One region of the Micrococcus sp. 093350064-1 genome, then DNA from elsewhere that is predicted to be linked to it. Evidence: predicted binding sites of a transcription regulator. Region 1 holds the regulator's gene; the other holds the start of a gene.
What was found. Region 1 encodes HrcA, which represses chaperone genes, less so after heat shock. Its sites were predicted from a motif close to TTNGCACTCGNNNNNNNCGAGTGCNAA; they were not measured.
Positions count from the first base shown of each region.

Region 1 (8,484 bases):
GCGTCGTACAGGGGACGCAGGTACGGGTCGATCTTCTCGGAGAGCCCACCGGGCAGGAAGCCGAGACGCTCGCCGGCCTCGACGGCCGGGCGGGTGAGGATGATCCGGTTGACCTCCTTGGCCTGCAGCGCCTGCACGGCCTTGGCCATGGCCAGGTAGGTCTTGCCGGTGCCGGCCGGGCCGACGCCGAAGACGACGGTGGAGCGGTCGATCGCCTCCACGTAGTCCTGCTGGTGCAGGGTCTTCGCGCGGATGCGGCGACCCCGGCCCGAGAGGATCGAGTCCAGGTGCAGCTGACCCGCGCCGCGCCCGGTGGCGGCTCCGCGGACGTGATGGACGACCTGGCCCATCACCTCGGGGGTGACCGCCTGGTCGCGGCGGGCGATCGAGCGCAGGTCCTCGACGACGCGCCGCACCGTGGCCACGTCGGCCACCGGCCCGGCCAGGTCCAGCCGCTGGTCGCGGACCGTGACGTCCACGGTGGGGAACACGCCGCCGAGGATCCGCAGCAGGGCGTCCTGCGGTCCGAGGGTGCGGACCATGAGGTCGGCGGATTCGAACGCGACGCCCTCGTGCGCAGTGGCGGGCGGGGTCGGGGTCGTGGGGGGCACGGTCACGATGGGGCGGATCACCTCGGGGTCGCGGGGGCGGGACATCGAATCCAGTCTAGGCGTCGGTGCGCGGTCCTGCCGGGGCTCACCAGCGGCCGAGCCGGTGCTGGAGCACGGCGAGGGCGGCGGGGCCGGCCGTGGAGGCGCGCAGCACGTGCGGGCCGAGCCGCACCGGCACGGCCCCCGCTGCCACGCAGGCCTCGAGCTCGGCCGCGCCGATCCCGCCCTCGGGGCCCACGACGACGGCGATCTCGGCGGCCTCGGAGAGTCGTTCCGCCGGCACCGAGGACACCCCGTGCTCCGCGTCCTCGTGCAGCACGAGGACGAGCCGGCCGCCGTCGTCGTCCTGGACCAGCCCGGCCACCGCCGTCCCGGAGACGTGGTCCCGGACCGCGGGCACCCGGGCGCGACGCGCCTGCTTGGCGGCCGCGCGGGCCGTGTCCGCCCACTTCTGGCGGGCCTTGGCGGCCTTGGGGCCCTTCCAGCGGACGATCGAGCGCTCGGCCTCCCAGGGCACCACGGCGGTCACGCCGAGCTCGACGGCGGCCTGGACCGCCATGAGGTCCCGATCGCCCTTGGCGAGGGCCTGGACGAGCACGAGCGCCGGGGTGGGTGCCGGCTCCTCCGCCACCGCGTCCAGCCGCACGGACACCCCGTCCGGGGCGGCCGCGAGCACGGTGCCGTGGCCGAGCGTGCCCGACCCGTCGGCCAGGATCACGGCCTCCCCGGGGGCCAGGCGCATGGCCGCGGCGGCGTGGCGGGCCTCGGGGCCACCGAAGACGACCTCCACGCCGGCGCTCGCGCCGGCCAGAGCGCCCGGCTCGAGGTGGAACAGGGGGGCGGTCACAGGTTCCTCAGGTTCTCCCGCAGCCGGGCGAACATGCCCCTGGCCTGGGGTGCGCCGTGCACGACCTCCTCGCCGCGCACCTCCGCCAGGCGCTCCAGGAGCTGGCGCTGCTCGTCGTCCAGGTCGGTGGGCGTGGTGACCACCACGTCCACCTTGAGGTCACCACGGCCCTGCCCGCGCAGGCGGCCGACGCCCAGGCCCTGGAGGACCTCGACGTGGCCGGACTGCACACCCGGGTCCAGGCTGACGGACTGCTTGCCGTCCAGGGTGTCCAGCGTGACGGTGGTGCCCAGGGCCGCGGCCGCCATGGGGACGGTCACGGTGGTGGCCAGGTGGTCGCCCTCGCGGCGGAAGGTCTCGTCCGGGCGGACCGCGATCTCCACGTAGAGGTCGCCGTTCGGGCCGCCGCCCGGGCCGGCCTCGCCGCGGCCGGCGAGGTGGATGCGGGTGCCGTCGTCCACGCCCGCGGGGATGCGCAGGGTCAGCGACGTCCGGGTGCGGACGCGGCCCTGCCCGTCGCACTCGTGGCAGGGCGTCGGGATGACGGTGCCGAACCCCTGGCAGGCGGGGCAGGCCTCGGTGGCCATGACGGTGCCCAGCAGCGACCGCACGGGGCGCTGGATCATGCCGTGGCCCTGACAGGTCTGGCAGGTCTCCGGCTGGGTGCCGGGCTCGCAGCACGAGCCCCCGCACCGCTCGCAGCGCACGGCCGTGTCCAGCTCAATGGTCTGCTCGCCGCCGAAGACCGCGTCGCGCAGGTCGATCCGCGCGATCACCAGCGCGTCCTGGCCGCGGCGGGCGCGGCTGGCGGGGCCACCGCGGCCGCCCTGGCCGGCCGCGTTCATGAAGGTCTCGAAGATGTCGGCGAAGCCCCCGAAGCCGCCCGCCCCACCGAAGCCGCCCGGGAAGCCGGCCTGGCCGTTCTCATTGCCCGTCGTGTCGTAGGCCCGACGCCGGTCCTCGTCCGAGAGCACCTCATAGGCGTGGGAGATGCGCTTGAACTGCTCGGCCGCCTCCGGGTCGGGGTTGACGTCCGGGTGGTGGGTGCGCGCGAGCTTGCGGTAGGCGCGGCGGATCTCCTCGGTGCTGGCGTCACGGCTGACGCCGAGCGTCTCGTAGTGGTCGGTCACGGTGGGGATTCCTCTCGGGGCGAGCGGGACGTGGGGCGGTGCGGGACGGGGCCCGCCAGGACGCGCGGAGGCACGTCAGGTGGTCAGGATGCGGGAGAGATAGCGGGCGATCGCCCGGACGGCGGCCATGGTGCCCGGATAGTCCATCCGGGTCGGACCGATGACGCCGAGCTTCGCCACGGCGCCGGGGCCGTAGGCGGCCGCGACCACCGAGGTGTCCGCGAGCGATCCGGCGTTCTCGGAGCCGATCCGCACGGACACCCCGTGGGCGTCCTGCTCCATCTCCGTGAGCAGGCGCAGCAGCACCACCTGCTCCTCGAGCGCCTCCAGGATCGGCCCGATGGACGCGCCGAAGTCCCCCGGGGAGCGGGCCAGGTTGGCGGTGCCGGCCAGGACGATGCGGTCCTGCCGGCCGGCCTCGAGCAGGTCCTGGACGGCCGCGGCCACGAGGGCCGCGGCCGGCCGGTGCTCCGGGCGGACCCGGGTGACGACGTCGTCCATCACGGCGGCCGCCTGCACCGGACCGAGCCCCAGCAGGGCGTCCAGCAGGAGGCCGCGGAGCACGGACAGCTCCGCCTCGTCGACCGGCCGGTCCAGGACGGCGTGCCGCTGGTCCACCCGTCCCGTGGACAGGATGAGGACCACGAGCAGGCGCGTGGGCGTGAGGGAGACCAGTTCGAGGTGGCGGATCGTGGAGCCGTCCTCGTGGGGGAACTGCGCGACGGCGACCTGCTGGGTCAGCTGGGCCAGGAGGCGCACCGTGGACTCCATCATGTGCTCGGTGTCCGTCTCCGGGTCCAGCAGGGTGCTCACGGCCCGGCGCTCGGCCGGGGACAGCGGCTTCACCTCGGAGAGGCGGTCGACGAACACGCGGTAGCCCTTGTCCGTGGGGACGCGCCCGGCGGAGGTGTGCGGGGCCACGATGAGGCCCTCCTCCTCGAGCGCCGCCATGTCGTTGCGCACGGTCGCGGAGGACACGCCCAGGGCGTGCCGTTCCACGAGCGCCTTGGAGCCCACGGGCTCGCGCAGCGCCACGTAGTCCTCCACGATCGCCTGGAGCACCTGCAGGCGGCGGGGCTGCTCCGACATCTCGGTCCTCCTCTGGTCCGTCGGGATCCGGGGCGACCCCGGAGGTGCCCCTGACTGGCACTCCGGCGGGTCAAGTGCCAATGCTACCGTCCGACCCGGGTGGACCACCCGACCGGTCCGCACGGCTTCGCTCACGGTGATCGCCCGGCCCCGTTGCTACCGTGCTCTCCCATGGACTGGAGCAGCTGGGGCCCCGCGGGCCACGACGACCTGACGCGCCGCCCCGCCCGGACCGTCCCCGATGTGCCCGCCGCCCCCGGCACGGTGGTCGAGGACGTGGCCTCCGGGTTCACCGGGGCCGTGATCGGCATCGAGCGCTCCGGCGGCGTGCACGTGGTGGTCCTGGAGGACCACCGCGGCGTGCGCCGCGGCTTCCCCCTCGGCGGCGGCTTCTGGATCGACGGCGAGCCCGTGACCCTGGTCCCCCCGACCGCCGCGGCCCCGGCGGCGCCGGCCCGCACCGCCTCCGGCTCGCGACGGGTCGAGGGGGCGCGCGCCCGCACCGCCCGCGCCTCACGCATCTGGGTGGAGGGCGTGCACGACGCCGAGCTGGTGGAGAAGGTGTGGGGCGAGGACCTGCGCCTCGAGGGCATCGTCGTGGAGCCCCTGCACGGCGTGGACGACCTCGCCGGGGCGATCCGCACGTTCGCCCCCGGCCCGCGGCGCCGGCTCGGGATCCTCGTGGACCACCTCGTCACCGGGTCCAAGGAGGAGCGCCTCGCGGCCGAGGCCATGCGCGTGCCGGGGGCCGCGGGCAACGTGCTCATCCTCGGCCACCCCTACGTGGACGTCTGGCAGGTCATCAAGCCCTCCGTCCTCGGCATCCCCGCGTGGCCCGTCGTGCCGAAGGGGCAGGACTGGAAGACGGGGATCCTGCGGGGACTGGGCTGGCCGCACGGGAGCAAGGAGGCCACGGGGCTGGGGTGGAAGCGGCTGCTCTCCCACGTCACCACGTACGCGGACCTCGAGCCGTCCCTGCTGGGCCGCGTGGAGGAGCTCATCGACTTCCTCACCGCAGCACCCGAGCACTGATCTCGGCGCGGCCACCGCCCGCCCGCGCTATGCTGGCCCATGCCCTGCGCCCGGTCCCCGGCGCGCGGGTCCCGCGATCCAGGAGGAGCCCCTCGTGAACACCCGCGCGCAGCCCGACGCCGGCCGCACCGGCCACGGCCCGCCCGCCTGGCTCGTCTCGGCCGGCGGCCGCGGCGCCCCGCTCACGGCGAAGCAGGACCGTGACCGCGCGGCGCTGGCCCACCTCAGTCTGGCGTTCGGCGTGCTCGGCCCGCTGGTCGTGTGGCTGCTCTACCGCGACCGCGGCCCGTTCACCTCGCAGGAGTCGCGCGAGGCCCTGAACTTCTCCGGGCCGCCCACGCTCATCACGCTCCTGTTCTTCTTCCTGTCCCTGCTGCCGGTGGTCGGCCCGATCTTCGCGATCCTCGGCGCGCTCACGTGGGCCGCCATGGCGGTCTACGGCGTGATGGGCGCCTCGCACGTGTCCAAGGGCCGTCCGTTCCGGTACCCGTTCAACCTGCGCATCCTGCGCTGACCCGGGGCCGGCCGGTCAGAAGCCGGCCAGCGCCCGGACGATCGCGTCGTTGCGCAGCCGCCCCTCGAGCGTGGGGATGATGCGCCCGTCGACGGCGGCACGCCCGTCCAGCAGGCCCGCGGCGATGAGTTCGGCGATCGCCCCGCGGATCCGCGCGGCCTCCCCCGGCGTCTCCGAGACGAGCTCCGCGGTCGGGAGCCCGTCCACCGTGCGCACCGCGAGCATGATGCGCTCGAGTCGCCGCGCGTCGGCGTCGGGCCGCTCGCGGCCGACGGCGGGGGTGACCCCCGTGGCCAGCCGTTGCGCGTAGGCGGCGGGGTGCTTGGCGTTCCAGAACCGGACGCCGGCGAGGTGCGAGTGCGCTCCCGGGCCGATCCCCCACCAGTCCTGGTCCTCCCAGTACGCCACGTTGTGCCGCGCGCGGTGGACCCCGGAGCCCTGCGGGTCGCGCGCCCAGTTGGACACCTCGTACCAGCGGTAGCCGGCGGCGCCGAGCAGCTCCTCGGCGAGCAGGTACTTGTCCGCCTGGTCGTCGGGGTCCACGTCCGCCACCTCGCCGCGGGCCACCTGGGCCCCGAGCTTGGTGCCCTCCTCCACGATCAGCGAGTACGCGCTCACGTGGTCCGGGGCCAGGGCGACGGCGGCCTCGAGCGTGGCCCGCCAGTCGGCGAGGGACTCTCCCGCGGTCCCGTAGATCAGGTCCAGGGACACCTCCAGGCCGGCCTCGCGGGCCGCGGCGACGGCGGCGGGGACGGACTCGGGCCGATGGGTGCGCTCGAGCGTGGCGAGCACGTGCGGCACCGCGGACTGCATGCCCAGGGAGAGGCGGGTGAAGCCGCCGGCCGCGAGCTCACGGGCGTACTCCGGAGTGATGGTGTCCGGGTTGGCCTCGGTGGTGACCTCCGCGCCGGGCGCGATCCCGAACCGGTCCACCGCCGCCTGGAGGATGCGCACGAGGTCCGCGGCCGGCAGGAGCGTGGGCGTGCCGCCGCCGAAGAACACCGTGTGCAGCGGGCGGGCGGGCACGTCCGAGGACGCGAGCACGTCCGCGGCGAAGTCCAGCTCCGCGACCGCCGACTCCCAGTAGTCGCCGCGGCCCGCGCCGGGGCCGAGGTCGACGGCCGTGTACGTGTTGAAGTCGCAGTAGCCGCAGCGCACGGTGCAGAACGGCACGTGGACGTACAGGCTGAAGGTGCGCGCCGCGCCGTCGCCGGCGGCCGCGCGCACCCGCTGCCCGACGTCGGCCGGCAGCCGGCCGTCGTCGGGGACCGGCTCGCCGAGGGGCAGGGCGGGCACTTACTTCTTCGCCGCCTGGTCGGCGCCGGCGCCGTCCGAGGACAGGGCGGCGATGAAGGCCTCCTGCGGGACCTCGACCCGGCCCACCATCTTCATGCGCTTCTTGCCCTCCTTCTGCTTCTCGAGCAGCTTGCGCTTGCGGGAGATGTCGCCGCCGTAGCACTTGGAGAGCACGTCCTTGCGGATCGCGCGGATGTTCTCGCGGGCGATGATGCGCGAGCCGATGGCGGCCTGGATCGGCACCTCGTACTGCTGGCGCGGGATCAGCTCCTTGAGCTTGCCCGTCATCATCACGCCGTACGTATAGGCGTTGTCCTTGTGGGTGATGGAGGAGAACGCGTCCACCTGTTCGCCCTGGAGCAGGATGTCCACCTTGACGAGGTCGGCCGCCTGGTCACCGTCGGCCTTCCAGTCCAGCGAGGCGTACCCCTTGGTGCGGGACTTGAGCTGGTCGAAGAAGTCGAACACGATCTCGGCCAGCGGGATCCAGTAGCGGATCTCCACCCGTTCCTCGGAGAGGTAGTCCATGCCCTTGAGGTTGCCGCGCTTGGCCTGGCACAGCTCCATGACGGCGCCGATGAACTCGGCCGGCACGATGATCGTGGCCGAGGCCATGGGCTCGCGCACCTCGAGGATCTTGCCCTCGGGGAACTCGGAGGGGTTGGTCACGGTGACGACCTCACGGTCCTCCCGGGTGACCTCGTAGACCACGTTGGGCGCGGTGGAGATGAGGTCGAGCCCGAACTCGCGCTCGAGGCGCTCGCGCACGATCTCCAGATGCAGCAGACCGAGGAAGCCGACGCGGAAGCCGAAGCCCAGCGCGACCGAGGTCTCCGGCTCGTAGACGAGCGCGGCGTCGTTGAGCTTGAGCTTGTCCAGGGCGTCACGCAGCACGGGATAGTCCGAGCCGTCGATGGGGTACAGGCCTGAGAACACCATGGGCTTGGGGTCCTCGTAGCCACCCAGGGACTGCTCGGCCGGGTGGGCGTGGTTGGTGACCGTGTCGCCCACCTTGGACTGCCGCACGTCCTTCACGCCGGTGATGAGGTAGCCCACCTCGCCCACGGCCAGACCGTTCGTGGGTACGGGCTCCGGGGAGGAGACGCCGATCTCGAGGAGCTCGTAGGTGGTGCCCGTGGACATCATGCGGACCTTCTCCCGCGGGGAGAGCCGGCCGTCCACGACGCGCACGTACGTGACGACGCCCCGGTAGGTGTCGTACACGGAGTCGAAGATCATCGCGCGGGCCGGGGCGTCCGCGTCGCCCTCCGGGCTGGGGACGGCGCGGACCACGCGGTCCAGCAGCTCCTCGACGCCGACGCCCGTCTTGCCGGACACGCGCAGCACGTCCTCGGGATCGCAGCCGATCAGGGAGGCCAGCTCGGCCGCGTAGCGGTCCGGATCCGCGGCGGGCAGGTCGATCTTGTTGAGCACGGGGATGATCTCCAACTCGTGCTCCATGGCGAGGTAGAGGTTCGCCAGGGTCTGCGCCTCGATGCCCTGGGCGGCGTCCACCAGCAGGATCGCCCCCTCGCACGCGGCCAGCGAGCGGGAGACCTCGTAGGTGAAGTCCACGTGCCCGGGGGTGTCGATCATGTTCAGGGCGTAGTCCACCCCGTCCACGGACCAGGGCATGCGCACGGCCTGGGACTTGATGGTGATGCCGCGCTCACGCTCGATGTCCATGCGGTCCAGGTACTGCGCCTTCATGTCGCGGGGCTGCACGACGCCGGTGGCCTGCAGCATGCGGTCCGCCAGCGTGGACTTGCCATGGTCGATGTGGGCGATGATGCAGAAGTTGCGGATCACCGAGGGGTCGGTGGCAGCGGGCACCGGGGGGTTCGACGCCAGGGGCGACACGGGCACTTCCTCTACGGGTGACGGGGACGGGACTCTGACCGCCTAGTCTCTCATGATCCGCCGCCGACCCGACCCGGACGCCGGGCCCGCGCGTCCACTAGATTC
Region 1 is NZ_JBSEYU010000003.1:169,063-177,546, forward strand. It holds gene ACUW6W_RS04670 (PhoH family protein) at 1-656, opposite strand, end outside; gene ACUW6W_RS04675 (16S rRNA (uracil(1498)-N(3))-methyltransferase) at 697-1,458, opposite strand; gene dnaJ (molecular chaperone DnaJ) at 1,455-2,588, opposite strand; gene hrcA (heat-inducible transcriptional repressor HrcA) at 2,664-3,677, opposite strand; gene ACUW6W_RS04690 (DUF3097 family protein) at 3,849-4,709, shown strand; gene ACUW6W_RS04695 (DUF4870 domain-containing protein) at 4,804-5,223, shown strand; gene hemW (radical SAM family heme chaperone HemW) at 5,239-6,519, opposite strand; gene lepA (translation elongation factor 4) at 6,520-8,379, opposite strand.

Region 2 (15,200 bases), on a different contig from region 1:
GCCGCCGGGCGGGGCACCATGCCGGTCCCGGCGTCGTACAGGGCCTGCACGACCGGCAGATCCTCGAGGGAGGCGGGCAGGGAGGCGGTCTCGCCGAGGTCCGCGAACGTGGAGACGAGCAGGCAATCCTGGATGTGCAGGTCCGCGATCGCGGCGGTCTCCTCGCGCAGGCGGGCGAACGCGGGGGCGGGCTCGAGGCGCGCCGTGGCGTAGGCGGCCTGCTGGTACGCCTCGGGGTCCAGGGCGATGCCGTGGTGCCGGCGCAGGTTCCGCACGAGCGCCGGGTTCAGGCGGGCCGGCTCGGTGATCTGGACCTCCAGCTCGTCCCGGCCCCGGGCGCCGCGGCGCACCGTCAGGGCCACGCGGGCCAGCAGCACGGGGGCGGAGCGGCGCTCCCGCCGACCGTCCTCCTCGGCCGTCCACGTGGCCACGCCCACGGCGAGCGCGCCGACGTCGATGCCGCGTTCCTCCGCCAGCTCGCGGACCTTGGCGCGCAGGCCGAGGGAGACCTCGTGCGCCGCGTCCAGCTCCGGGCCGGCCGGCAGCAGGGTGGACAGGCGGGTGCGCCGCCCCAGCAGCAGCTGCGAGACGCCGGAGGAGTTCGCCTCCGTGAGGTCGATGCTGTTGGCCGCCGAGGGCGCGAACCGCAGCATCGTGTCGTTCTCGGCGCCCGAGCCCAGGGAGGACACCCAGGCGGCCGGGTCGGGGCGGGTCTGCCCCTCGTCGGGGCGTGCGGCGGCGCGGGCGCGGGCCAGGCGCGGGAACTCCTGCTCGGTCACGTGCGTGCGGTCCTTCCTCCGTCGCCTGGGTCCAGGCGGTCTTCGTGCGGACGGCCGCCCCGGTCAGGGGCGGCCGGATGCGGCGCCGGACGCGCCGCTCACTCCCACTCGATGGTGCCCGGCGGCTTGCTGGTCACGTCGAGCACGACGCGGTTGACACCGTCGACCTCGTTGGTGATGCGGTTCGAGATGCGGGACAGGACGTCGTCCGGGATCCGCGCCCAGTCCGCCGTCATGGCGTCCTCGCTGGTGACGGGGCGCAGGACGACCGGGTGGCCGTAGGTGCGGCCGTCACCCTGCACGCCCACGGAGCGCACGTCCGCGAGCAGCACCACCGGGCACTGCCAGATCTGGCGGTCCAGCCCGGCCGCGGTGAGCTCGGCGCGCACGATCGCGTCCGCGCGGCGCAGCAGATCCAGGCGCTCCTGGGTGACCTCGCCGATGATGCGGATGCCCAGACCCGGGCCCGGGAACGGCTGGCGGTGCACGATGCCCTCGGGCAGGCCGAGCTCGGCGCCCACGGCGCGGACCTCGTCCTTGAACAGCTCGCGCAGCGGCTCGCACAGCTCGAACTCGATGTCGTCCGGCAGGCCGCCCACGTTGTGGTGGGACTTGATGTTGGCCGCCCCGTCCCCGCCGCCGGACTCGACGACGTCCGGGTAGAGCGTGCCCTGCACGAGGAAGCGGACCTCGGTGGCGTCCGGGTCGTGCTCGGACTCGAGGACGATGTCCGCCTGCGCCTTCTCGAAGGTGCGGATGAACCGCTCGCCGATGATCTTGCGCTTGGCCTCGGGGTCGGTGACGCCGGCCAGCGCGGACAGGAAGTCCTCGCGCGCGTCCACCATCACGAGGCGGGCGCCGCCGTGGGCCTCGCCGAACGCCTGCTCGATCTCGGCGGACTCGCCCTCGCGCATGAGGCCGTGGTCCACGTAGACGCAGGTGAGGCGGTCGCCGATGGCGCGCTGCACGAGGGCCGCGGCCACGGCGGAGTCCACGCCGCCGGACAGGCCGCAGATGGCCCGCTTGTCCCCGATCTGCTCGCGGATGCGCTCGACCTGCTCCTCGATCACCCCGCTGGCCGTCCAGTCCGAGCCCAGGCCCGCACCCACGTGCAGGAACTGCTCGAGCACCCGCTGGCCGCGGGAGGAGTGGCCCACCTCGGGATGCCACTGCACGCCGAAGATGCGGCGCTCGCGGTCCTCGAACGCGGCGACGGGGGCGCCCGCGGTGGAGGCCGTCACGGCGAAGCCCTCGGGCGCCTGCGTCACGGCGTCCCCGTGGGACATCCACACGACCTGCTCGAGGTCCTGGCCCGCGAACAGCACGGAGTCGGCGTCCACCGAGTCCAGGCGGGTGGAGCCGTACTCCCGGGTGCCGGTCTTGGCCACGGTGCCGCCGAGGGCGTGCGCAATCGACTGGAAGCCGTAGCACAGGCCCAGCACGGGCACCCCGGCCTCGAGCAGCGCCGGATCCAGCTGCGGGGCGCCGGGCTCGTACACCGACGACGGCCCGCCCGAGAGGATCAGCGCCGCGGGCTTGCGCTCCAGGATCTGCGCCGCCGGGGTGGAGGCGGGCACGACCTCGGAGTAGACGTTGGCCTCGCGCACACGACGCGCGATGAGCTGTGCGTACTGGGCGCCGAAGTCCAGCACCAGCACCGTGGGCATCACGTCGCTGAGCGGGGCGGGGGTGTCGGGGTGGGGGGCATTCTGCGTCACCCGTCCAGGATAGTCGAGGCGCTCAGTAGCGCCGCGCGGCGTCCGGGAAGCGGTGCAGCTCGTCCCGGACCACGCGGGTCATGCGCTTCTCCACCACGAAGGACAGGAACGGCACGACGCCGCCGCCGGCCATCGCCAGCAGGCGCAGCGGCTCCCAGCGCATCAGGGACCACAGGCGGAACGAGGCGAGCAGGTACACCACGTACATCCAGCCGTGGGCGATGAGGATGAACAGGGACAGGTTCACTCCCCCGGTCACGCTGTCCGTGGGGTGCAGCCCCAGGCCGTTGGCCTCTCCGTCCAGGGTGGTGCCGCCCGCGTAGAGCTCCACGTGCATGCCGTACTTCAGCACCATCTCCGCCACGAGCAGCAGGAGCATGATGCCGGTGATCCACGCGCACACCACGTAGAGGCGGGTGGCGGAGCGGATCTGCTGCTGGGTGCCGGCGAAACGGCGATGCTCCCGGCCTGGCCGCGGGGGCGGCTCGGGCAGGTCGGCCTCCGTGATGTCCTCGGGATCCGGCAGGCTCGCCGGGTCCACCGGCTGGGGGCCGGGGTGCTGGGTGCTCATCGGCTCTGCTCCTCTCGGGGCCCACGGGGGCCCGGGTCGCGGGGGTCGGGGCGCGCGGCCCCGTCGTCGTCGTGGTCCTGGCGTGGGTGCGCCGCGGACTGTGCCGCGACGGCCCGCTCCTTGGCCTCGCGCGCGGCCGCCCGGCGCCGCTCGAGCTCCTCGGCGCGCCACTGCGCGGCCCACTCCTCGTCGAGCCGGCGCTCGTGCTCGTCCCGGACGTGGTCGTCGCGGACGAACCGCCACCACAGGAACAGGGCGAAGCCGGCGAAGAGCATCCATTCCACGGCGTAGAAGACGTTGAGCCAGATGATCTGGGTCTCCTCCGGCTGCGGGGCCACCCACACCGGCTCGAGCCCGCCGGGGCCGGCCGCGCCCGTCTCGGCGCCCGCGGCGTCGACCATCTCGAACGCCGCGACGTACGCCGCGTAGGACGGCTCGTCCCACACGTTCACCAGCTGGGCCGGGGCCAGGCTGCGGTACAGGAGCCGGTCGGCGGTGTCCTCGGCCGCTGCCTCACGCGGCAGGGGCCCGTCCGGGGGCAGCAGGCGTCCGGTGACGGTGACCTGCCCGGCGGGCGCGGGGTCCACGACGTCGGCGCGGGCCGACCAGCCGCGGACCACCGGGACGACCTCGCCGTCCGGGGCGCCGGCCACCCGGAGGGCCGTGACCGTCCAGTAGCCGTCGCGGCCGTTCAGCAGGCGCGGGCCGACCAGGACGTCCGTGCCGGGCACGAACTCCCCCTCGACCGTGACGACCTGGTCTGCCTGCGAGCCGAGCAGGGCCTCGTAGGGGCGCACGTGCTCCAGGAACGGCACGGCGTGCTCGGTCTGGGTGCGCGGCGGCGGCGCGTTCGTCTCCGCGGACTCGAACTGCCACTTGGACAGCGCCACGAAGACCGCGGCCGCCACGAGGGCCAGCACCAGGGTGGCCAGCCAGACGGGCTTGAGGGCGGTGCGCAGCACGCCGTATCAACTCTTCCGGTCGGGGTGCCGCCATGCGGCGGCGGGGATCAGACGGCCTGGGTGGGGGTCACGAGGACCTCCACCTTCTGGAAGTCCTTGAGCTCGGTGTAGCCGCAGGTGGCCATGGCGCGCTTCAGGCCGCCCATCAGGTTGGACGTGCCGTCCGCGTGGCGGCCGGGCCCCCACAGGACCTCCTCGAGCGGAGCCACCTGGCCCACGTGGGTGCGGTGCCCGCGCGGCAGCTCCGGGTGGACGGCCTCGAGGCCCCAGTGCCAGCCGCCGCCGGGGGCGTCGGTGGCGCGGGCCAGGGCGGCGCCCAGGACGACCGCGTCCGCGCCCATGGCGATCGCCTTGACGATCTCCCCCGAGGTGGAGACGCCGCCGTCGGCGATCACGTGCACGTAGCGGCCGCCGGACTCGTCCATGTAGTCGCGGCGCGCCTCGGCGATGTCCGAGATGGCCGTGGCCATCGGCACACGGATGCCCATGGCGCGGCGCGTGGTGGTGGACGCGCCGCCGCCGAAGCCGACGAGCACGCCGGCCGCGCCGGTGCGCATCAGGTGCAGGGCCGGCGTGTAGCCGGCCGCCCCGCCCACGATCACGGGCACGTCCAGCTCGTAGATGAACTGCTTGAGGTCCAGCGGCTCCTGGGTGGAGGAGACGTGCTCGGCCGAGACGGTGGTGCCGCGGATGACGAACAGGTCCACACCCGCCGCCACGACGGTGCGGTAGAACTCCTGCGTGTTCTGCGGGGTCAGCGAGCCCGCGACGACGACGCCGGCCTCGCGGATCTGCGCGAGGCGCTCGGTGATCAGATCGGGGCGGATGGGGGCCGCGTAGGCCTCCTGCAGCATGCGGGTGGCCTCGGTCCCGGCCGGGCCGGCCTCGAGGGCGGCGATCTCCTCGAGCAGCGGGCGCGGGTCCTCGTGGCGGGTCCACAGGCCCTCGAGGTTGAGGACGCCGAGACCGCCCAGCCGCCCCATCGCGATGGCGGTCTCCGGGCTCATCACGGAGTCCATGGGCGCACCGATCACGGGCATGTCGAACGTGTAGGCGTCGATGCGCCACGTGAGGCTGACATCCTGGGGATCCCGGGTGCGCCGCGCGGGCACCACGGACACGTCGTCGAGGGAGAAGGCCCGGCGGCCGCGCTTGCCGCGGCCGATCTCAATCTGGTTCGTCACCGGGCCAGCCTAGCCCAGGCGCCACGGGGGCGGCTCCGACCGTGTCGTCGGCGCCGCCCCGTCCGGGGGCCCCCCCGGAACCGACGTGCGGGTCAGCGCGAACGGTAGTTCGGGGCCTCGACGGTCATCATGATGTCGTGCGGGTGGGACTCCTTCAGGCCCGCCGCGGTGATGCGCACGAAGCGGCCGTTCTCCTTGAGATCGGCCACCGTGGACGCGCCCGTGTAGAACATCGTCTGGCGCAGGCCGCCCACGAGCTGGTGGACCACCGAGGCGATCGGGCCCCGGAACGGCACCTGGCCCTCGATGCCCTCGGGGATCAGCTTGTCCTCGTCCGGCACGTCCGCCTGGAAGTAGCGGTCCTTGGAGAAGGAGCGCGTGCCGTTGCGGGTCTGCATGGCGCCCAGGGAGCCCATGCCACGGTAGGTCTTGAACTGCTTGCCCTGGTAGAACACGAGGTCGCCCGGGGACTCGGCCGTGCCGGCCAGCAGGGAGCCGAGCATCACCGAGTCGGCGCCGGCCACGAGGGCCTTGCCGATGTCACCGGAGTGCTGCAGGCCGCCGTCGGCGATCAGCGGGACGCCCGCGGGGCGCGTGGCCTTGGCCGCCTCGTAGATGGCGGTGATCTGCGGGACGCCGACGCCGGCCACCACACGGGTCGTGCAGATCGAGCCCGGGCCCACGCCCACCTTCACGGCGTCCGCGCCGGCGTCGACGATCGCCTTGGCGCCCGCGTAGGTCGCGGCCTGACCGCCGATGACGTCGACGTGCGCGGCCGCCTTCTCCTTCTTCAGGCGCGCGATCATGTCCAGCACGCCGTGCGTGTGGCCGTTCGCGGTGTCCACCACGAGGGCGTCCACACCCGCCTCGACGAGCGCCATGGCGCGCTCCCAGCCGTCGCCGAAGAAGCCGACGGCGCCGCCGACGAGCAGCCGGCCCTCGTCGTCCTTCGCGGCGTCCGGGTACTGCTCCGCCTTGTCGAAGTCCTTGATGGTGATCAGGCCGGTCAGCCGGCCCGCATCGTCCACGAGCGGCAGCTTCTCCACACGGTTCTGGGAGAACAGGCGGATGGTCTCGGCGCGCGAGACGCCCTCCTGCGCGGTGACCAGCGGCATGCGGGTCATGGCGGTGTCCACCGTGCGGGTGGCCCACTCCTCGCGCGGGATGAAGCGGGTGTCGCGGTTGGTGATGATGCCCAGCAGCGTCATGTCCTCGGCCACCACCGGCAGGCCGGAGACGCGGTACTGGGCGCACAGCTCGTCCAAGTCCGCGAGCGTGGCGTCGGGGCCGATGGTCACGGGGTCCTTGATCATCCCCGACTCAGAGCGCTTCACGGTGTCCACGTGGCGGGCCTGGTCCTCGATGGACAGGTTGCGGTGGATGATGCCCATGCCGCCCTGGCGGGCCATGGCGATGGCCAGCGGAGCCTCGGTCACGGTGTCCATCGCCGCGGAGACGATGGGGATGTTCAAGCGGATGTTGCGGGTCAGCCGGGTGCCCGGGTCCGCGTCCGCGGGGATCACGTCGGTGGCGTTGGGCAGCAGCAGGACGTCGTCGTAGGTGAGGCCGAAGAAGCCGAAGGGATCCGAGGAGGAGTGGACGGGCTCGGGGCTGGGACCGGTGCTGGTGTTGGTCACGAAGGCGCCTTTCGGGACGGGTGTTTCCGCGATTCTATGCCCGGGGGTCAAACCGGCGACCCGGGTGCGGGCCACGTCACAGGGCCCCCGCGCTGGGCCACGCGGGGGCGAGACGGACGTCACCACGACGTCACATGGCGCAATCCGTTTCGGCGCCGTGGTATTGGACCGCCTAACCTCCCCGGATGAGCACCGCACAGTCCTCCCCCGCACCGGCGCCCCGACGCCGGCTCCCCGCCTGGACGTCGAACTTCGGCTGGCAGATCGCCGCCGCCCTCGTCCTCGGCCTCGTCCTGGGCCTGATCGCCCGCGCGACGGGGCACACCTCCGAGCACCCGACCTGGCTCGGCGAGACGCTGGCCACCGTCGGCAGCATCTACATCAGCCTGCTGAAGGCCACGGTCGTCCCGCTGGTCTTCTTCGCCGTCGTCGCCTCCATCGCCAACCTGGCCCAGGTGACCAACGCGGCCCGCCTGGCCGCCAAGACTCTGCTCTGGTTCGCCATCACGAGCCTCATCGCGGTGCTCATCGGCCTCGCCGTCGGCGTCGCGCTGCAGCCGGGCGTGGGCACCGGCCAGACCGCGCCGGCGTCCTACCAGGCCAAGGACGTCGGCTGGCTCGACTTCCTGACCTCCCTGGTGCCGGCGAACTTCCTCGGCCTGACCGTCAAGACCACGGCGGGCGAGGACGGGGCGCTCGCCTCCTCCCCCACGTTCAACGTGCTGCAGATCCTCGTGATCGCGATCGTCGTGGGCGTGGCCGCGCTCAAGGTCGGCGAGAAGGCCGCCCCGTTCCTCACGTTCTCCCGCTCGGTGCTCGCGATCATCCAGAAGCTGCTGTGGTGGATCATCCGCCTGGCCCCGATCGGCACCATCGGCCTGCTGGGCAACGCCGTGGCCTCGTACGGCTGGTCCACGATGGGCACGCTGGCCAAGTTCGTGGTGGCGATCTACGTGGGCCTGGCCCTCGTGATGCTCGTGGTGTACCCGGTGCTGGCGCGCCTGCACGGGCTCTCCGTCAAGCAGTTCTTCACCGGCGTGTGGCCGGCGTTCCAGCTCGGCTTCGTCTCCCGCTCCTCCCTCGGCACGCTGCCCGTCACCCAGCGGGTGGCCGAGCGCAACTTCGGCGTGCCCACCGGCTACGCCTCCTTCGCCGTCCCGCTGGGCGCCACCACCAAGATGGACGGCTGCGCCGCGATCTACCCGGCCGTGGCCGCCGTGTTCATCGCCCAGTTCTACGGGATCGACATGAGCCTGAGCCAGTACGCCCTCGTGGCACTCGTGTCCGTGCTGGGCTCCGCCGCGACCGCCGGCACCACCGGCGCCACCGTGATGCTCACGCTCACGCTGTCCACCGCCGGGCTGCCCCTCGAGGGCATGGCCCTGCTCCTGGCCGTCGACCCGATCGTGGACATGGGCCGCACCGCCCTCAACGTGTCCGGCCAGGCCCTCATCCCCGCCCTCGTGGCCTCCCAGGAGGGCATCCTCGACCGGGACCGCTACGACGCCCCGCGCGGCGACATCTTCGGCGAGGACGAGGAGGAGATCGTCGAGGCCCGCGCCCACGCGACCGCCGACTCCCGCGCCCAGCTCGTCGGCACCTCGGAGCCGCGCGCCTGAGTCAGCGACCGGACGGGCCCGCTCCGGCGGGCCCGTCCGCGCCGTCCCCCTCGTCCAGGTACTCGCCCAGCACGTAGTCGTCGTCCACGGGGTTCCCGTCCTCGTCCGTGCGGCGGTACCAGTCGGTGATCTCCGCGGCGGTGGAGTCGAATCCCTCGCCGGCCGCGTACCAGCTGCCCGGCGGGGTGCGCTCCACCGTGAACGCGAAGTCGTCCCCGTACTCCACCAGGCCCCGCACCGTCGCCTTCTCGACGGCGGCCCGCTGGTACCGGTCACGGATCGCGAAGGGGTCGTTGGCCAGTTCGCGCTGGAGCGCGACCGCCATGAGGACGAGCACCACGGTGAACGGCAGCGCCGTGATGGTGATGAGGTTCTGCAGGCCGGTGAGCGCGGTGTCGCCGCCGGTCAGCAGCATCACGACGGCGATGCCCGCCATGCACAGTGCCCAGAACACCGTGATCGTGCGGCGCGGGGCCGGGGCGCCGCGCTGCGAGAGCTGCGAGTTCACGATCGAGGCGGAGTCCGCCGTCGTGATGAAGAAGACCGCCAGCATGACGATCACGACCGGGGCCACCAGCCCGCCGCCGGGCAGCTGGTCCAGGACCACCCAGAAGATCTCCGCCGGCGCGGGCAGCGACGCGGCCGTGCCGTCCGGCGCCACGGAGCCCTGCGTCCGTTGCAGCCAGATGGTGGTGCCGCCGATGATCGTGAACGCGCCGACGATCACCGCGGCCGGGATGAACAGGGCGCCGAGGACGTACTGGCGGATGGTCCGGCCCTTCGAGATCTTCGCCATGAACACGCCCACGAACGGGGCCCAGCTGACCCACCACGCCCAGTAGAAGATCGTCCAGCTGGAGAGGAACTCCTGCATGTCCTCCCCCTCGGCCATCGAGGCGCCGAGGGCGTCCGGGGCGGAGGAGACGTAGTCCATCAGGACGCCGGGCACGATGTTCAGCAGGAACGCCGTCGGGCCGACGACGAAGAAGAACAGCGCCAGGCCGAGGGCGAGCAGCATGTTGATGTTGGACAGCCACCGGATGCCGCGGGCCACACCGGACACCGCCGAGAAGATGGTGCCGATCGTGAGCACCACGATGATCCCCAGCGCCACCGTGTTCCCCGGCGCGGACCAGCCCGAGACGATCTGCACGCCGCGGCCGATCTGCAGGGCGCCGATGCCCAGCGAGGCCGCCGTGCCGAACAGGGTGGCGATGATCGCGAGCCCGTCGATCAGGCGCGCGCCGACCGAGTCGCTGCGCTGGGAGTCGCCGAACAGCGGCGCGATGATCGAGCTCATCAGCGGCACCCGACCCCGGCGGTAGGACACGTAGCCGACCGACAGGCCGACGATCGCGTAGATCGCCCACGCGTTCACGCCCCAGTGCAGCGCGGCCTGGGCCAGCGCGCCCGTCACCGCCTCCTCGCTCCCCGCCTCATACGCCCCCGGGCGCGGGGCCAGGTAGTAGGTCAGCGGCTCGTACGGGCCGAAGAAGATGGTGCCGATGCCGATGCCGGCCGCGAAGAGCATGGCCGACCAGCTCGCCGTGGAGTACTCCGGCTTCTCCCCGTCCAGGCCCAGCGGGATCTCGCCGTACCGGGAGAACGCCAGGGCCAGCAGGAACACCACACCATCCCGATGGCCAGCAGGGCGAACAGCCAGCCGGCGTGGAGCATCACCCAGTCGAGGGCCGCGCTCGAGACGGCCAGGACGGCGTCCGGCTGCAGCACGCCCCACACCACGAAGCCGACCACCAGCAGGCCGACGACGGTGAGGATCGCCCGGTCCACGCCGTAGCGCACCCGGCGGTCCTCCACGGACACGCCCGGCACGAGGGCCGGGTGGATGCCGTGCGGATAGGAGAACTCCCGGACGAAGCGGCGCAGCCGTGGCCGGGCCGGGGTCCGGGTCGGGTGGGACCCGGTGGGACGGGGCGGCGTGGGTGTGTCCATGGGCACACCCTAGGGGGCGCCCCGGACGGCGGTCGTCTCCCGCCCGCACGACGACGGCCCCTCACCCGGGCGGGCGAGGGGCCGTCGTCGTCGACCGGCCGCGTCAGGGCCGACTCAGGGGTCAATGCTGGTGGTCGGCCTCGTCCTCCTCGGCGGGCTTGTCCGCCACGAGGGTCTCGGTGGTCAGCACGAGGGCCGCGATGGAGGCGGCGTTGGCCAGCGCGGAGCGGGTCACCTTGACCGGGTCGATCACGCCGTCGGCGATCAGGTCGCCGTAGACGCCGGTCTTCGCGTTGAAGCCGTGGTTCGGCTCCAGCTCGGCGACCTTGGAGACCACCACGTAGCCGTCCTCGCCCGCGTTCTGGGCGATCCAGCGCAGCGGCTGCTTCAGGGCCTTGCGGACGATGTCCACGCCCACGGCGGCGTCGCCGGTCAGGGCCTGGACGTCGGCGTCGGTGTCGAGCGCGGTCAGCGCGTTGATGAGCGCGGTGCCGCCGCCGGCCACGATGCCCTCCTCGAGGGCGGCGCGGGTCGAGGACACGGCGTCCTCGATGCGGTGCTTGCGCTCCTTGAGCTCCACCTCGGTGGCGGCGCCCACGCGGATCACGCCGATGCCGCCGGAGAGCTTGGCGAGGCGCTCCTGGAGCTTCTCGCGGTCCCAGTCGGAGTCGGTCGCGGCGGCCTCGGCCTTGATCTGGGCGACCCGGGCCTCGACGTCCTCGGCCGCACCGCCGCCGTCGACGATGGTGGTCTCGTCCTTGGTGACGGTGATGCGGCGGGCGGAGCCGAGCACGTCCAGGTCGGCCTGCTCGAGCTTCATGCCGAGGTCCGGGGAGACGACCTGGGCGCCGGTGAGGATCGCGATGTCCTGCATCATGGCCTTGCGGCGGTCGCCGAAGCCCGGGGCCTTGACGGCCACGACGTTCAGGGTGCCGCGGATCTTGTTGACCACGAGGGTGGACAGGGCCTCGCCCTCGACGTCCTCGGCGATCACGAACAGCGGCTTGTTGGCCTGCAGGACCTTCTCCAGCAGGGGCAGCAGCTCCTGCACGTTGGAGATCTTGCCCGAGTTGATCAGGACGTAGGCGTCCTCGAGCACGGCCTCCTGACGCTCGGCGTCGGTGACCATGTACGGGGACAGGAAGCCCTTGTCGAACTGCATGCCCTCGGTGACGTCCAGCTCGGTGGAGGTCGTGGAGGACTCCTCGATGGTGATGACGCCGTCGGTGCCGACCGTGTCGAACGCGCGGGCCAGCAGCTCGCCGACCTCGTCGTTCTGGGCCGAGATGGCGGCCACGTGGGCCACCTCCTGGCCCTCGACCGGGCGGGCGTTCTCCTGCAGGCGCCGCTCGACGGCGGCCACGGCCACCTCGATGCCCTTCTTGACCTCGCCCGGCGCGGCGCCGGCGGCGACCTGGCGCATACCCTCGTTCACGAGGGCCTGGGCCAGCACGGTGGCGGTGGTGGTGCCGTCGCCCGCGATGTCGTTGGTCTTGGTGGCGACCTCCTTGGCGAGCTGGGCGCCCATGTTCTCGTACGGGTCCTCCAGCTCCACCTCACGGGCGATCGTGACGCCGTCGTTGGTGATGGTGGGGGCGCCCCACGCCTTGTCGAGCACCACGTTGCGGCCCTTGGGGCCGAGGGTGACCTTGACGGTGTCGGCGAGCTTGTCGATGCCGGCCTGGAGGGCGCGGCGTGCGTCGTCGTTGAAAGCCAGCTGCTTGGCCATGACGGACGCTCCTTTCGTTCAGGGAGTCAGGGGGTGCGGGGACGCGAGGGGCCCGGGGCGCGCGCACCGGTGCGGTGCGCGCCGCTCACCGGGCCCGTCGCGGCGGGGTCACTTGGTGACGACGGCCAGCACGTCGCGGGCGGAGAGCACCAGGTACTCCTCGCCGCCGACCTTGACCTCGGTGCCGCCGTACTTGGAGTACAGCACCACGTCACCCTCGGCGACGTCGACCGGCACGCGGTTGCCGTTCTCGGCGACCCGGCCCGGGCCCACGGCCACGACCTGGCCCTCCTGCGGCTTCTCCTTGGCGGTGTCCGGGATCACGAGGCCCGACGCGGTGGTCTGCTCGGCCTCCAGGGGGCGGACAACGATGCGATCCTCGAGGGGCTTGATGGAGACAGACATGCTGCACACTCCTTCTTCGTCGACGTGCGGCTCCGGCGGGCTCGCCGGACCGCTGATGCTGTGGTCTGCGGGTGCGCCACGGGCGTCAGACCCTCCGTCGTCGCGGTGCCGGACGGTCCACCTCGGGCATTGGCACCCGGTACCCCCGAGTGCCAGTGCCCACTCTACTCCGGGTTCTGGCACTCCTTCAACATGAGTGCCAGCCGTGTCCCCGCCGTCCGCCGTGGGCGGAGGGCGCGGGGCGCGGTGCGGTGGGATGCCGTGGGGCGGCGGGCGGGGCGGGTTCCGGGCCCGGGCCCGGGAGCATACGGAGTGGTCACGACTGCGGCCCGCAACCTGTCCCTCCCCCACTCCCCGCCCTCCCCCCTCCCCCCTCCGTGGGCAGAAACCACACCCCCGCCCATCGCGTGGGCAGCATCCGCAGGTTTTCGATCTCCGTGGGCAGAAGCGCCCTCTCTTCTGCCCACGGATGTTGCGTGGGCGGAACTCCTCGCAGTTCTGCCCACCGAGCCATGACGACGTCGTCCCGGCGGGACAACCGGCCGCCGCCGAGTCCTGCACAGCCGGCCCACCCCGCGCCGGTGTGCACAGACACGCGGCCCGCCCGGCCGTCGTCAGGCCGACCGCGTCAAGGTCGACCCATGTCCTTCGCCCCCGATCTCCCCCTCGTCCCCGTCTTCACCACCCGCGACGTGCTCGAACGCGGTCTGCCGCCCAGCCGGGTGCGGCGGTCCGACGTCCTCCGCCTCGCCCGCGGCATCCACCGTCGCCGTGACATGCCGCTGCGCACCTGGGAGTCTGCCGGGCTCCCGCCGCCGCACCACGGGGTCGGCCTCGACCTGCTGACCGCCCTCCTGCGGTCCCGTCCCGACGCCGTTCTCTCCCACGAGACGGCGGCGCACCTCCACGGCCTCCCGCTTCCCCCGGGCGGGGCCACGCGACGCGCCGCCGTCGAGATCACGTTGCACCGCGGCACCGCACGGGCGCGGATCCCCGGCGTCATGGAGCACCGCAGACCCCTGCCCGCCGGCCACGTCACCTCCGTGCTCGGGCTACGGGTGACGACGCCGGAACGGACCTGGCTCGATCTGTGCTCGATCGGCCACCCCTGGGACGAGGCATCCCTCGTGTCGGCGGGTGACCACCTGGTCCGTCACCCCTGGTCCCCGCGCGGCCGGCGGCCTCCCATCACCACGGTCACCGCGCTGCACGAGGCGATGCGGCCGCTCGGGCGGTTCGTCGGAAGACCGCGGGCGACGGCGGCGCTCGAGCGCGTACGGGTGGGTGCCGACTCGCCGCAGGAGACCCGGCTGAGGCTGGCGCTCGTCGAGGCGGGGCTGGGCGAGCCGACGCTGCAGCACGTGTTCGACCCCGGGCGGCGGGACGCCCCCGAGGCCGATCTGTGGTTCGAGGACTGCCGGCTCGTCCTCCAGTACGACGGCGAGGTGCACCGGAGTGCCGAGCAACACGCCCGGGACGCCCGGCGAGACCAGTACTACGCGGAGCGTGGGCAGATGACCCTGCACGTCACGAGCCGGGACGTCGGCGAGGGATACGCGCGGGTGATCGAGGCCGTCCTCAGACGACGGGCACAGGTCTCGAACGGCTGGGATGCCTGACGTCGTCGTCGCGTATGGCCCTGCCGTCCATGCGCAGGGGTTCCGTGGGCAGAAGCGAGGGTGCTTCTGCCCACGGAACCTGGAAACACGCGGGTTCTGCCCCCGGAAGGCGAGACCCGGCGGGTTCTGCCCACGGAACGCTCGCGTCGGCCGGGCACCCGACCCCCGCCCGGACCGACCCGGGCCGGCCTCACCGTCGCCCCGCTCAGTAGTACACGGCCAGCGGCCCGTGCGGTCCGTCCACCACGCTGCAGGGGGTCTTGAAGATCCGCTCCAGCACCTCAGGGCACAGGATCTCGGCCGGGGTGCCGGTCTCCACCACCTGGCCGTCGCCCATGGCCACGATCCGGTCGGCGTAGTGGGCGGCGAAGTTGATGTCGTGCAGCACGATCACCACGGTCCGGCCCAGCTCGTCGGCCGCCCGACGCAGCTGCTGCATCATCTGCACCGAATGCTGCATGTCCAGGTTGTTCAGCGGCTCGTCCAGCAGCACGTACTCGGTGTTCTGCGCCAGCACCATCGCCACGTACGCGCGCTGCCGCTGGCCGCCCGAGAGCTGGTCGAGGTACCGGTTCTCGAACGGGCCGAGGTTGAGGAAGTCGATCGCGTCGGACACGTGCCGCTCGTCCTCCAGGGTCAGCCGGCCGCGCGTGTACGGGTAGCGCCCGAACCCCACGAGCTGTCGCACGGTCAGCCGCGTCACGAAGTGGTTCTCCTGCCGCAGGATGGACAGGGTCTGCGCGATCCTCCGGGACGGCGTCGTGGTGATGTCGTGCCCGCCCACGGCGATCGTCCCGGCGTCGGCGTCCTGCAGCCGGCCGATCATCGTCAGCAGCGTGGACTTGCCCGCCCCGTTGGGCCCCACGAGCGCGGTCACTCCCCCGGCCTGGATGTCCAGGTCCACGGGCCCGATGCACACCTCGTCGCTGTGGCGCTTCACCACGCCGCGCAGCTCGATCACAGACGTCCCTTTCTCATCACGACGACCAGGAAGGTGATGCCGCCGATCAGCTCGATGACCACC
Region 2 is NZ_JBSEYU010000002.1:293,680-308,879, reverse strand. It holds gene ACUW6W_RS03550 (DUF4011 domain-containing protein) at 1-779, opposite strand, end outside; gene guaA (glutamine-hydrolyzing GMP synthase) at 878-2,497, opposite strand; gene ACUW6W_RS03540 (DUF3817 domain-containing protein) at 2,520-3,068, opposite strand; gene ACUW6W_RS03535 (SURF1 family protein) at 3,065-4,030, opposite strand; gene ACUW6W_RS03530 (GuaB3 family IMP dehydrogenase-related protein) at 4,078-5,214, opposite strand; gene guaB (IMP dehydrogenase) at 5,307-6,851, opposite strand; gene ACUW6W_RS03520 (dicarboxylate/amino acid:cation symporter) at 7,037-8,470, shown strand; gene ACUW6W_RS03515 (BCCT family transporter) at 8,472-10,097, opposite strand; gene groL (chaperonin GroEL) at 10,545-12,152, opposite strand; gene groES (co-chaperone GroES) at 12,261-12,557, opposite strand; gene ACUW6W_RS03500 (hypothetical protein) at 13,199-14,176, shown strand; gene ACUW6W_RS03495 (iron ABC transporter ATP-binding protein) at 14,382-15,137, opposite strand; gene ACUW6W_RS03490 (iron chelate uptake ABC transporter family permease subunit) at 15,134-15,200, opposite strand, start outside.
Region 2: a site for HrcA is predicted at 12,734-12,760, ahead of groES (co-chaperone GroES). Genes of this name have one in related genera too.